DNA from 2 places in the Massilia sp. GER05 genome. Region 2 is predicted to be linked to the other one. Evidence: predicted binding sites of a transcription regulator. Region 2 holds the regulator's gene; the other holds the start of a gene.

Region 1 (6,024 bases), 3.4 Mb from region 2:
CGCACGCGGCGGCCGTTGGTCAGGTGGACAGGCGCCGCGTATCAGCGGTTGCCCTTGTTGATCGCGTCACGCAGATCACCGGCTTTTTCCTGCACCTTGCCTTCGACCTGCTTCGACAGGCCCTTGGCCTGCTGTTCGCTGCTGCCGACAGCCTTGCCGACTTCCTCCTGAATCTTGCCGCCGATATCCTTGGCTTTACCTTTGATTTGGTCGTCGTTCATGTCGGAATCCTCCTTGATGAGTAAGACCGCTTGCGAATCAAGCGGGATGCACTCAGGATAATTGGATGGCGGCCTTCATTCTGTACGCAAACTAACAAACCATTAACTTGCCTTGCGCCACACGCTGGCCAGCCAGGGCTGCTGCTCGCGCGGCAATCCTTCCGGACGGTAATAGTGGCGCAGCGGCACGAAGCCGGCCTCGACGACGTAGCGCTCCCAGGCGGCGTAGTCGTGGAAGCAGCCGTAGCGCGGCCCGTTCCACCCTTCTTCGTTATGGCCGCGTGGATTCGAGCTGAACAGCACGCCGCCCGGCTTCAGCGCCGCGCACAATTCCCTCAGCACCTTCGGCAGCAGCTCGCGCGGCACGTGGAACAGCGACGCGTTGGCGAAGATGCCGTCGAACGCCGCGTCCGGCAGGTCCAGGTCGATGAAGTTCTGGTGCCATACCTCGCAGCCGCTGTACGCCCGCGCCATCTCGACGAATCGTTCGCTGCCGTCCAGGCCGATGGCGTGGTGGCCCAGCGCCGTGAACGTCTTGAGGTCGCGACCCGGACCGCAGCCGAAGTCGAGAATGGTGTACGGGGCCGGCGCCTCGATCGAACTCAGCAGCGCATCGATGTTCTGGCTGACGTCGTGGTCGATGGTGCCGGCGAAGAACCGGCGCGCGTTGTCGTCGTAATGGTGCAGCGTGCGCCGCGTGATGTCTTCGTAGTCGTCGTCTTCGATCATAGGTGCAAAGTGATGGATGATGCGCCGGTCGACGCCGAGATAATGCTGTTTCATAGCAAGAACCACGATGAAAGATGCCCGATCCATTCTAGTCCGGGGCTCTTTCCGACCGGCGCAGCTTACCCGTCAGACATAAATCGCCGGCTTACCAAACGCGTACGCGCTCGTCCGGCGGCAGGTACAGCGCCTGCCCCGGCTGCACGTCGAACGCCTTGTACCAGGCGTCCAGGTTGCGCACGGTGGCGGTGCGGTATTGCGGCGGAGCGTGGCCGTCCGTCAGGATACCGCGCCGCTCGGCCGCCTCGCGCGCCTTCGTGCGCCAGCTCTGCGCATAGCCCGTGAAGAACTGGCGGTCGCTCTCCGCCGACGCGTTCTTGCCGGCGGCGGCGCGGTAGGCATCATACGACGCTTCCAGGCCCGCCAGGTCGGCGAGGTTTTCGGACAGGGTCAGCTGGCCATTGACGGCGAGGTCCGGGTACGGTTTATAGGCGTTGTACTGCTCGACGAGCTTCCGGGACGCGGCCTTGAAGTGCTCCATGTCCTCCTTCGTCCACCAGTCGCGCAGGCGGCCCTGGGCATCGAACTGCGAGCCCTGGTCGTCGAAACTGTGGCTGATCTCGTGGCCGATGATGGCGCCGATCGCGCCGTAGTTGACGGCATCCGGCGCCTTCGGGTCGAAGAACGGCGGCTGCAGGATCGCGGCCGGGAAGTTCAGCGCGTTCTGCAGCGGCAGGTTGACGGCATTGACGAGCTGCGGCGGCATCGACCAGTCCGTGCGGTCCGGCTTCGCATGCAGCTTCGCGAATTCCTGGTCCGTGTGGAACGCCTCGGCGCGCAGCGCGTTGCCGAACGCATCCTTGGCATCGACCTTCAGGCCAGCGTACGATTTCCACCGGTCCGGATAGCCGACGCCCACGTACAAGGTCTTGAGTTTTTCCTTCGCCTGGGCGCGGGTGGCGGGCGCCATCCAGTCGAGCTTGTCGACGCGCTTGCCGAACGCCGCCACGATGTTCGCGACCATCTTCTGCAGCTGCGCCTTGTTCTCGGCCGGGAAATATTTCGCGACGTACAGTTTGCCGACCGCCTCATCCATCGCCTCGTTCGTCGCGCCCAGCGCCCGCTTCCAGCGCATCGATTGCTGCGGCGTGCCGGACAGCGCCTTGCCGTAGAACGCGAAGCGCTGGTCCACGAAGGCCTTCGGCAGCACGTTGGCCATGCGGTTGATGGTGTGGAAGGCGAGATAATCCTTCCAGGTCGCGAGGTCGATCTTGTCGACGAGCGCCGCCTCGCCTTTGACCGCGGACGGATGCCAGACGATGAACTTCTCCTGGCCGCCCAGGCGCGCGGCCTTGAAGAACGCATCCCAGTCCAGGCCCGGCGCGTTGGCGGCGAAGTCCTTGCGGGTCCATGTGTTGTCGGCCTTCAGCACGTCAGCCGAGTCGGCCCGGGTGCCGTGGGTGTTGGCGATGTCGACTTCGAGCGCGAAGATTTTCGCGGCACGGGCGTCGGCGTCCGCATCGGTCGCCGCATAACCCGCCAGTTTCAGCATCGCGGCGATGTGCTTCTGGTACTGGCTGCGCAGGCCGGCCATGCGCTCGTTGTTGTCCAGATAATAGGCGCGGTCCGGCATGCCCAGGCCGCCCTGCAGCAGGTACGGCCAGTTGTGGGCCGGATCGTGCAGGCCGGGCGAGATCCAGACGCCGAAGATGTTTTCGGTCGCAAAATGCGTATTGTTCAGCGGGTCGACGTCCGCGCGCACGGACGCGCCAAGCGCGCGCATGAGGCCCGCCTTGTCCTTGATGGCGCCGACCTGCGCCAGCAGCGGTTTCAGCGGGGCGGTGCCGCGCGCCTCGATCGCGGACTCGTCCATGTAGGCGTTGTAGTAATCGGCAACCTTGCGCGCTTCCGGTCCCGCTTTCTTGTTGGAGTCGACGCCTTCGATCAGCTTGACGATGCGCTGGTTGGTGTCTTCCGCCAGGTTGTCCATCGCGCCCCAGCGGCTGCGGTCCTCTGGGATGGTCGTTTTGGCAAGCCAGTCCTTGTTGGCCCAGGCAAAGAAATCGTCGCCCGGCCGCAAGGTGGCATGGGCGGTCCCGGCCGCATTGACGTCCTCCCTGGCCGCGGGCGGGGTCTGCCCGGATGCCGCCGCGCCCGTGGTAACGAGCGCGGTACCGCACATCGCGAGGACGATGACGGTCCTGACCGGAGTCCAGCTGATGTTCATGGTGCCTCTCCTAAAAGAATTTCAAAAAAATCTTTCGACAACCCTAAAGTTCTCCAAAACGCTGCCGTAAAAGGCAGACAACCGGCAATCCGGCCGGAGTTTGCCTCATTGGTGGAGCGCAGTCATGACGTCCAACGAAGTCCTCGCAATGTACGAAAACATCGCCGCCCTCAGCAGCCGCATGGCTGTCGCTGCGCGCGAAGGGGATTGGGACGGCCTGGCACGCCTGGAAACGCAGTGCGCCCTGCAGTCGAGCGCGGCGAAGAGCGGCGTCCCGCCGCTGGATGGCGCCGCCCGCAAGCGCAAGATCGACCTGCTCAAGCAGATCATGGCCAACGACCGCGCCGTGCGCGACATCACCGAGCCGTGGATGGGCCAGCTGGACCGCGCACTGAGCCCGGCCCACTGATCCGCCCTACCCCGCCTGCAGCCCCTTCGACTTGCCGTCCAAGGGGCTTTTTGCTTTCTGCGCGGCCAGGATGCCATCCATGTTCCCTTCGATCCATGCGGCGAGGTCGCCAAGCTTGTGCCCGATCTGCTCGCCGAGCGGCGTCAGCCGGTATTCCACGTGAGGCGGGACGACGGGATGGGCGATGCGCTGCACGAAGCCGTCCTGCTCGAGCCAATACAGCGTCTGGGCCAGCATTTTTTCGCTGATGCCGCCCACCTTGCGGCGCAGTTCGCCGAAGCGGTGCGTGCCATCCGTCAACGCGACGAGCAGCAGCACGCCCCAGCGGCTCGTCACATGTTTCAGCACTTCACGCGACGGGCAGTATTCGGAGAATAAATCCGCGCGTACCAGCTCGTTCATGCCCCCTCCTCGATCGATGATCTGCCCCTATGGTAGCGATAACCCGAGCGAGAGGCCAACGCGCGCCGCGCAAACAAAAACCGCGCAGCGACGTGGGTCATCAGCGCGGTTTCCGGGAATGGGGAGCGCGACTACCAGGCATCCCCTGGCGTCGCCTCTTGCCGGTTGCCTCCGGCGTCCGTCTGCCACTGTTGGCAGCGAACCGCTTCCGGCATCAGGCGCTTCCTCAGCGATCGTCCGACCCCGCGCCACGCTATCGGTGGTGGCTGCGGCGGACCCTGATCCGTGTACTTCTGGATTGAGTATAACGCAAAATCCGCACTTGTGTAGACGACTCGAGCGAAGATTTTGAACACTACTCCAGCGTCGGCTCGGCGGTCCCGCCTGCCGCGGGCGGCGCCTTGCGGCGACGGACGGCATATGCCCCCGCCCCACCCAGCGCCAGCACGCCGATGGCGGCGCCGATCCAGCCCCACGGCAAGCGTTCGTCCGGCGGCGGCGCCTTCGGCTTGTGCGGCACGAGCGGCTTGATCGACGAGATCGGGCGCGGGCCGGCGGGTTTCGGCGGAGGCGGCGCCGGCTTGCTCTCCGGCTTGCTCTCCGGCTTGGCCTCGGGCTTCGGCGCCTCGTGCGCCTCGTGCGCCACGGCCGGTGCGGCCAGCGACACCTGCAGCTTCTTCATCCGGTCCTCGACCTGGCCGAGGCGGGAACGCAACTCGTCGTTCTTCGCGCCGAGGGCCGCGCAGGCCTGCACTTCCTCGGCCCGAGGCGCACAGGCGGGCGGCGGGACCTCCGGCCTGGCGACGGGCGCCGGCGGCGGACGGCGCATCACCGGCCTGGGCGGCGGCGTTACCGGTTTTGCGGCTTCGCGCCGGACCACCGGCGCCGCGTGCGCCACGCGGGCCCGTTCGACCTGCGCGAGCAATACCGCGTCGGGGTTGGCCGGCGGCACCGGCGCCGGCGCAGGTGCCGCCACGCGCACGGGCGCGGGCGCGGGCGGCGGCGCGGGATTCGGATCCGGCGTCAGCCACAGCGTGGCCAGGCGCACGGCACGCTGGCCCTTGTCGACGAGTTCCAGGTACAGGTGCACATGGTCCGCGTCGACGGCACGCGGCGACGTCACGTGCAGGAACTGGCGGCCGTCGCGCCGCATCACCGACAAATTCAGGCTGGACAGCACGGGCGGGACGGCGATGCCCGCACCGTTGTAGACCTCCGGGCTGGCCACGCGCACCTGCACGGGCGTGGCGGCATCGTCGAGCATCGTCAGCTCGACGTCGGCCACGAGCGGCTGGCCGATGTGCGACGACACGCGCGGGTCGCCCAGCTCGGCCGCGTGGGCGGATGCAAGCGCGGCGAGAGCGAGGCTGGAGAGAAGAAGGCGGGTGCGGCGGGCCATGGCGTGGAAAAATGGGGGCTACAACGTGGTTAACGGCCGTTGCGGTACACTCTTTAATTCCATTGTCAAACCAACAGGATGCATCCATGGAAAACCGGATTGAGAAGGACAGCTTCGGCCCGATCGACGTACCGAACGATCAGCTGTGGGGTGCGCAGACCCAGCGTTCGCTGCACCACTTCCACATTTCGAGCGAGAAGATGGCGCCGGAACTGGTCGCCGCACTGGCGCAGGTGAAGCGCGCGGCCGCCGCCGTCAACCGCTCGCTCGGCAAGCTCCCGCAAGACAAGGCCGACGCCATCATCCGCGCGGCCGACGAAGTGCTGGAAGGCCGTCATCCGTCCGAATTCCCGCTGTCCGTGTGGCAGACCGGCTCCGGCACCCAGAGCAACATGAACATGAACGAGGTGCTCGCGAACCGCGCCTCGGAACTGCTGGGCGGCGAGCGGGGCGAGGCGCGCCTGCTGCATCCGAACGACCACGTCAACATGGGCCAGTCGTCGAACGACATGTTCCCCACCGCGATGCACGTGGCGGCCGCGCTGGCCGTCGCCAGGGACGTGCTGCCGGCGCTGGCGAAGCTGCGCGGCACGCTGGAAGTGAAGTCGCGCGACTTCGCCGACATCGTCAAGATCGGCCG
Region 2 (6,024 bases):
TGACGCCGTGGGCAAGGCCGCGCCGGCTTGGAAGGAAGATTCCCTGATGAAACTTTCGTATCCAGAGAATCAATAGATGATAGCAGTTTATTAAATGTAGATCGAGCAATACTTACATCAACGGTCAATATGTTGCATCAATGTACCAAATTGAACGCTAACGGGGCGGTCTCGCGGCGATAAATACTGTGAATTTGCAAGATCGGGATTTCGGTGCCGAGGTACAAGAAAGGTTTTGATTGCATCTGGAGGCTCCATGAACGGCAACGCATACCGGATCGCCGCACTGCTGTCGACCTTGCTGCTAAGCGGCGCCGGCCAGGCTGCGCCGCAAGGCGGCCTCGTCGTCGAGTTGACGCCCGCGCGGCAAAGCGTGGCGGGCAGCCAGGACATCGTCGTGACGGTGACGATCCGCAACAAGTCGCGCACCTGGCAGACCCTGCCGAAGTGGCAGACCCCGTTCGCGGGCGTGCAGGCGCCGCTGTTCGACGTCACGCGCGACGGCCTGCCCGTCAGCTATCTCGGCATCCAGGTGAAGCGGGCGCCGCCCACGTCCGCCGATCTCATCGCGCTTGCACCCGGTGCGGCGCGCAGCAGCCGCGTGGAATTGTCCGCGCTCTACCGGATGGACATCACGGGCGCGTACACCATCCGCTACCGCGCCGACCGCCTGCAGGCGGCGGCTGCCCCGCTCGCGGCGTCGGTCTGGATCGATGGCCGGCTGCCGCGCGGCATGCCGGAGTCCAACTATGAACCCGTCACCCCGGGCACGCCCGCCGGCAGCGGACTCACGTTCGATCACTGCTCGAACGCACAGCAGGAGAGCATCGCCGCCAGCGTCCAGGCCGCCCAATCGATGGTGCAGGATGGCGATGCCTACCTGCGGGCCGGCGCGCTGGCGGACCGCTACACGGGATGGTTCGGTCCGTTGGACGAGGCGCGCGCGGCCACCGTGTCCCGCCACGTCGAGGCCATCCGCGACGCCTTCGCCACGCGGCCCATCGCGGTCGACTGCGCGTGCACCCAGCCGTGGTATGCCTTTGTCTATCCGAACCGGCCGTACGCGATCCACGTGTGCAAGGCGTTCTGGACCGCGCCCATGACGGGCACGGATTCCAGGGCCGGCACGCTGCTGCACGAGATGAGCCATTTCACGGTGGTGGCCGGGACGGACGACTGGGTCTACGGCCAGGCCGCGGCGGGCGCGCTGGCGGGCAGCAATCCCGACCGCGCGATCGACAATGCCGATTCGCACGAATACTTCGGCGAGAACACGCCGCGCCGTAACGTACGCAGGCGTTAAGGGGCAATGTGGCGAAACAGCACGGGTTCGGTGACGAGCGGCGTGGTGGCTTCGGGATGGTGGATGTCGGCCAGGGCCAGGCCGGCGTAGCGCAGTTCATACGTGTGGTCGCCGGGCCGGAAGGCGTAGTCGGCCGTGATGTCGACCGTGTGCGTGTGAGCCGAGTGCGGCGGGAGCTCGAACCAGTCGGCGCCGCCGTGCGCGGCGTTGGCGCCCACGTAGGCGATGGGGGCGCCGCCCGGATGCACGCGCACGTCGAACACGCGGCCGCCGGGCCGTGGATCATCGGTCAGCGCGCGCGGCAGCCAGACCCGGCGCTCGCCGCGGTTTTCCGCCTTGAAGGTGATCCATACCTTGTCGTGCCGCGCGTCGACGCTCAGGCTTGCGTGCAGGTTCATCCGGTCTCCTCGTTCGAGCGACAATGCTGTCGCGTTCAAACCATTTTACCGCGCCCCGGTGGATTCGTCGGGTGGGCACGCCGTGCCCAGGCGTACGCCAACACATCGCACGCGTCGCGCGTGGGCGGATGTAAGGCCCCCGGCCTTGCATCCCCGCCCACCCTACGATAGATGGCGAAAACTCAGGCTGATGCGCCGGACAGGATCGTGACGGCCACCCGCCGGTTGCGCGCGCGTCCGGCGGGGTCGTCGTTCGACGCGATCGGCCGGTTGGCCCCGCGTCCGACGGCGGCCAGGCGTTCCTCGGCGACGCCGTTCGCCGCGAACAGGCGCACGACGGTCGTGGCGCGCACGGCCGACAATTCCCAGTTCGATGCGAACGCCGGGTTGCCGATCGGCGTGTTGTCCGTGAAACCTTCCACTTCGATGCCGTGCGGATCGTCCTTCAGCAGGCCGGCGACGGTGCGCAGCGTCTCCTGCGCGGTGGGCGTCAGGGTGGCATCGCCCTCGTCGAACAGGGCACTCGCATTGATCTCGAGCGTGACGCCGCGCGCCGTCTGCGTGACGCGCATCTTGCCGGTGTTGACGAGGGGTTTGAGGATGCTGTCCAGCTTTTGCGCCAAGAGCTCGAGGCGCTCGCGGTCGCGCTTGGCCGCTTCCGCACGCTTGTGGGCGAGGATGGCCGACAGCGGCAATGCCTCGACCTCGACCATCGTATTCGACTTGTTCGCCGCGCCGCGGCCGCCGAACGCGTCGCCCAGCGCTTCCGACAGCACCGTGTACTTGCCGATATTAACCACGGACACCGCGTACATGACGACGAAGAACGCGAACAGCAAGGTGATGAAGTCGGCGTAGGAAATCAGCCAGCGTTCGTGGTTCTCGTTGTCCTGCTCGTACTTCTTGCGGCGCGCCATGGTTCCGGATCAGTGTTCGGCCAGCAGGCACGCCACGCGCTCGTCGAGCACGCGCGTGTAGTCGCCGGTGGCGATGTCGTGGAAGACGTCGGCGAGGATTTCGTACTGGGCCACGCGCTCGCTGACGATGCCCTTGATCTTGTTGCCGACCGGGTAAAAGAACAGGTTCGCGAGACCCACGCCGTACACGGTCGACACGAACGCGACGGCGATGCCGGCGCCGAGTTTCGACGGGTCCGACAGGTTTTCCATCACGTGGATCAGGCCCAGCACGGCGCCGAGGATGCCGACGGTGGGCGCATAGCCGGCCGCCGATTCCCAGATGCGCGCGGCCTGGCGTTCGCGGAATTCGTAGTTGTTGATTTCCGTGTGCATCAGGCTGCGCAGCTTGTCGGGCTGGATGCCGTCGACGACGAGGCGCAGGCCCTTCTGGATGAACGGGTCGGCCTTGGCCATGTACTGCTCGAGCGACAGCAGGCCGTCGCGCCGCGCGGACAGGCTCCACAAATGGATTTCGCGGGCCAGCGCATGGCGCCGGTCCGGCGGGGTGACGAACACCCAGCGCAGCATGCGCACGCCGCGCACGAAGGCTTGCGACTTCGTCTGCAGCAGCACGGCGCCGAACGTGCCGACGACGACGATGGCGAACGCGGCGGGCTGGAACAGCGAGGAAAACTTGCCGCCGTCGAGCGTGTGCCCGACGAAGATGCCGGCCAGCGCCAGCGCAAGACCGAGCAGGCTGGTCAGGTCCACGAGCGCTCCCGCAGATACGTGCGCAGGCGCGCCACGGCCTGGGTGTGCAGCTGCGAGACGCGCGATTCCGACACGCCCATCACGGCGCCGATTTCCTTGAGGTTGAGTTCTTCTTCGTAGTACAGGCCCATCAGCATTTTCTCGCGCGGCGGCAACGCGTCGATGGCGTCGATGACGGTCTGGCGGAAGTCCGTGTCGAGCAGGCTCTTCAGCGGATCGTCGTCGTCCACGGCATAGCGGTCGAGGAAGCCGTCGCCGCCGTCGTCGTCGTGGAAGTCTTCGTAGTACACGAGCTGGTGGCCGCCGGAATCGCCCAGCAGGTCCTGGTAATCGCCCAGCGACAGCTTGAGCGACTTCGCGACCTCCGATTCGCTGGGCGGACGGCCCAGTTGCTGTTGCAGCGCGGCCATGGCCGACTCGACCTTGCGCATGTTGGCGCGCGTGGAGCGCGGCATCCAGTCGCTGCTGCGCAGCTCGTCCAGCATCGCGCCGCGGATGCGCAGCACCGCATAGGTCTCGAACTGCGCGCCGTGGTTCTCCTCGTAGCGGTTGATCGCATCGAGCAGGCCCATCATGCCGGCCTGTACCAGGTCATCGACTTCGACGGACGGCGGGAGCTTGGCCTTCATCTGGTGGGCGAGACGCTTCACCAACGGCATGTGCTCCGTCAGCAGAGAGTTTTTGTCCGCTTTCCCTTTGACCGTGTACATGGTTCCAGTAATTAATTATTCTTCGCCGCTTCAGGCGGCCCGTCCCTGCTGCATGCCGGTGCGCGCAAAGCGCCCGGCCAGGCGGCGGAACGCCACCGAAGCGCCGGCCAGCGGGAATGCGTCGACCACGGCGCGCCCGAGGCGCGCGGCGCGGTGCAGGTACTCGTCCGCCGGTACGGAGCCCATCGAGGTCAGCGTTACCGCCAAGTAACGAGTTGCCGCAGATGACATATTATCGTATACCACCTTCGCCTCGGCTTCGGTGGCGCCCGTGACAAGAATACCGAACGGGCGGCGGCCGAGATGCTGCGACAAACGCTTGATCAGCGCATATGCGTTCGTGATCGACGTGGCGCTCGTCGACACCTGCACGACGATCTCGGACGAGGCCATGATCGGCACGGGGAAGGTGCCATCGTCGGAAAATTCGCCGTCGACCATGATGATGCTGCCGGACGATTGCTGGACCAGAACGTCGAAGGTTTTGGCCAGACGCCGCATCTCATCCGTCGCTCCCGCGTAGGCGGGAGCCCAATTTTGCTGGCGTACCCGGCTGCTCGAAGAAACTTGGGTCCCCGCCTGCGCGGGGACGACGAGTTCATGTGCCATCTTCACCACGGAAAAACCTTGCGGCACCGGGTGGATCACCTGGTTCAGCGCGCATTCCTGGCGCGCGACCTGCAGCAGGCTCGGGCCACGGTCGACGCCGAGACGCTGGGCCACGCCGTAGTCGCGCGTGCAGGCGTCGACGATCATCACGTCATTGCCGGACTGGGCCAGCGAGGCGCCCAGGTTGACGAGCATGGCGCCCTTGTCGTCGTGGGGCGTCGCGGAGAGGAAGGTCACGATGCGCGGCTTGGGGCCGGCCAGCATCCGGCGCAGGCCCTCCGCCTGGTCGAAGTCGAAACTAGCCAACGTACACCTCGCGCAGCGAACGGTCGTTGTTCAGGTTGCCGAGGCCGCCCATCATCAGCGGCAGGTCGGCGTCGGCGATCTGGGAGGCGGCGTCGCGCCTGGTGCGGAAGGCGCGGTCGACCAGCATCGCGCGGTCGGCCAGGTGCAGGTCTTCCGGCACGCGCTGGCCGTTGGAGATGTAGTGCAGGTTCAGCTTCTGGCGCACGAGCACGTCCAGCACGTTGCCGATCGAGGCGGCTTCGTCCATCTTGGTCATAATGGCGCCAGCGAGGCCCGTGCCCTGGTAGGCGCGCACGACTTCGTTCAGCGTCTCGTTCGTCGACGTCGCGTTCAGGCACAGCAGGCGCTTCACGTCGGCGCCCGACTCCGTCAGCATGGCGACCTGCTCCGTCACCATCTGGTCGCGCTGCGACATGCCGATCGTGTCGATCAGCACGGTGTGCTTGTTGCGCAGTTCCTTCAGGGCGATGCGCAGGTCGGCCTCGTCCTTCACCGAGTGCACCATCACGCCCAGGATCTTGCCGTAGATGCGCAGTTGCTCGTGGCCGCCGATACGGTAGGCGTCCGTCGTGATCAGCGCCAGCTTTTCCGGGCCGTGGCGCATCACGCAGCGGGCCGCGAGCTTGGCGGTCGTCGTCGTCTTGCCGACGCCGGTCGGGCCGACCAGCGCGAACACGCCGCCGCGGTCGAGGATCGCATCCTCGTCGGCCATCGTCGTGATGTTGCGTGCCAGGACCGTCTTGACCCAACGCAGCGATTCGGCGGCATCCTTGCCGGCCGGCAGCTTGTCGACCAGGTAGCGCGACAGGCTCGCCGAGAAGCCGGCGGCCAGCATCTCGCGCAGCACGGCGGCCTTCTGCGGCTCGCGCTGCTGGGTGGTGCCCCACGACAGCTCGGCCAGCTGCGATTCCATCGTGCCGCGCATGGCGCGGATCTCGTTCATCATGCCGTGCATTTCGGCGGCGGCGGATTCCTTCGCCTGGGCGATCGCGGCCGACATCATCGCGGTCATCGCGGACATGTCGAAG

Evidence for each region. The regulator FliA, encoded in region 2, starts transcription of late flagellar genes. The targets are predictions, from matches to a motif close to CTAAAGTTTNNNNNNNNNNNGCCGNTA.
Region 1: a site for FliA is predicted at 3,218-3,244, ahead of ACL58G_RS28010 (flagellar protein FliT). Genes of this name have one in related genera too.

What each region holds. Positions count from the first base shown of each region.
Region 1 covers NZ_CP178858.1:6,343,852-6,349,875, forward strand. Annotated here, with positions in the region: gene ACL58G_RS27995 (CsbD family protein) at 42-221, opposite strand; gene ACL58G_RS28000 (class I SAM-dependent methyltransferase) at 324-950, opposite strand; gene ACL58G_RS28005 (M13 family metallopeptidase) at 1,096-3,174, opposite strand; gene ACL58G_RS28010 (flagellar protein FliT) at 3,299-3,583, shown strand; gene ACL58G_RS28015 (winged helix-turn-helix transcriptional regulator) at 3,590-3,985, opposite strand; gene ACL58G_RS28020 (hypothetical protein) at 4,341-5,384, opposite strand; gene fumC (class II fumarate hydratase) at 5,471-6,024, shown strand, end outside.
Region 2 covers NZ_CP178858.1:2,447,517-2,453,540, reverse strand. Annotated here, with positions in the region: gene ACL58G_RS10965 (M35 family metallo-endopeptidase) at 257-1,303, shown strand; gene ACL58G_RS10960 (hypothetical protein) at 1,300-1,701, opposite strand; gene motD (flagellar motor protein MotD) at 1,884-2,618, opposite strand; gene ACL58G_RS10950 (flagellar motor protein) at 2,628-3,371, opposite strand; gene ACL58G_RS10945 (RNA polymerase sigma factor FliA) at 3,362-4,081, opposite strand; gene ACL58G_RS10940 (MinD/ParA family ATP-binding protein) at 4,112-4,996, opposite strand; gene flhF (flagellar biosynthesis protein FlhF) at 4,989-6,024, opposite strand, start outside.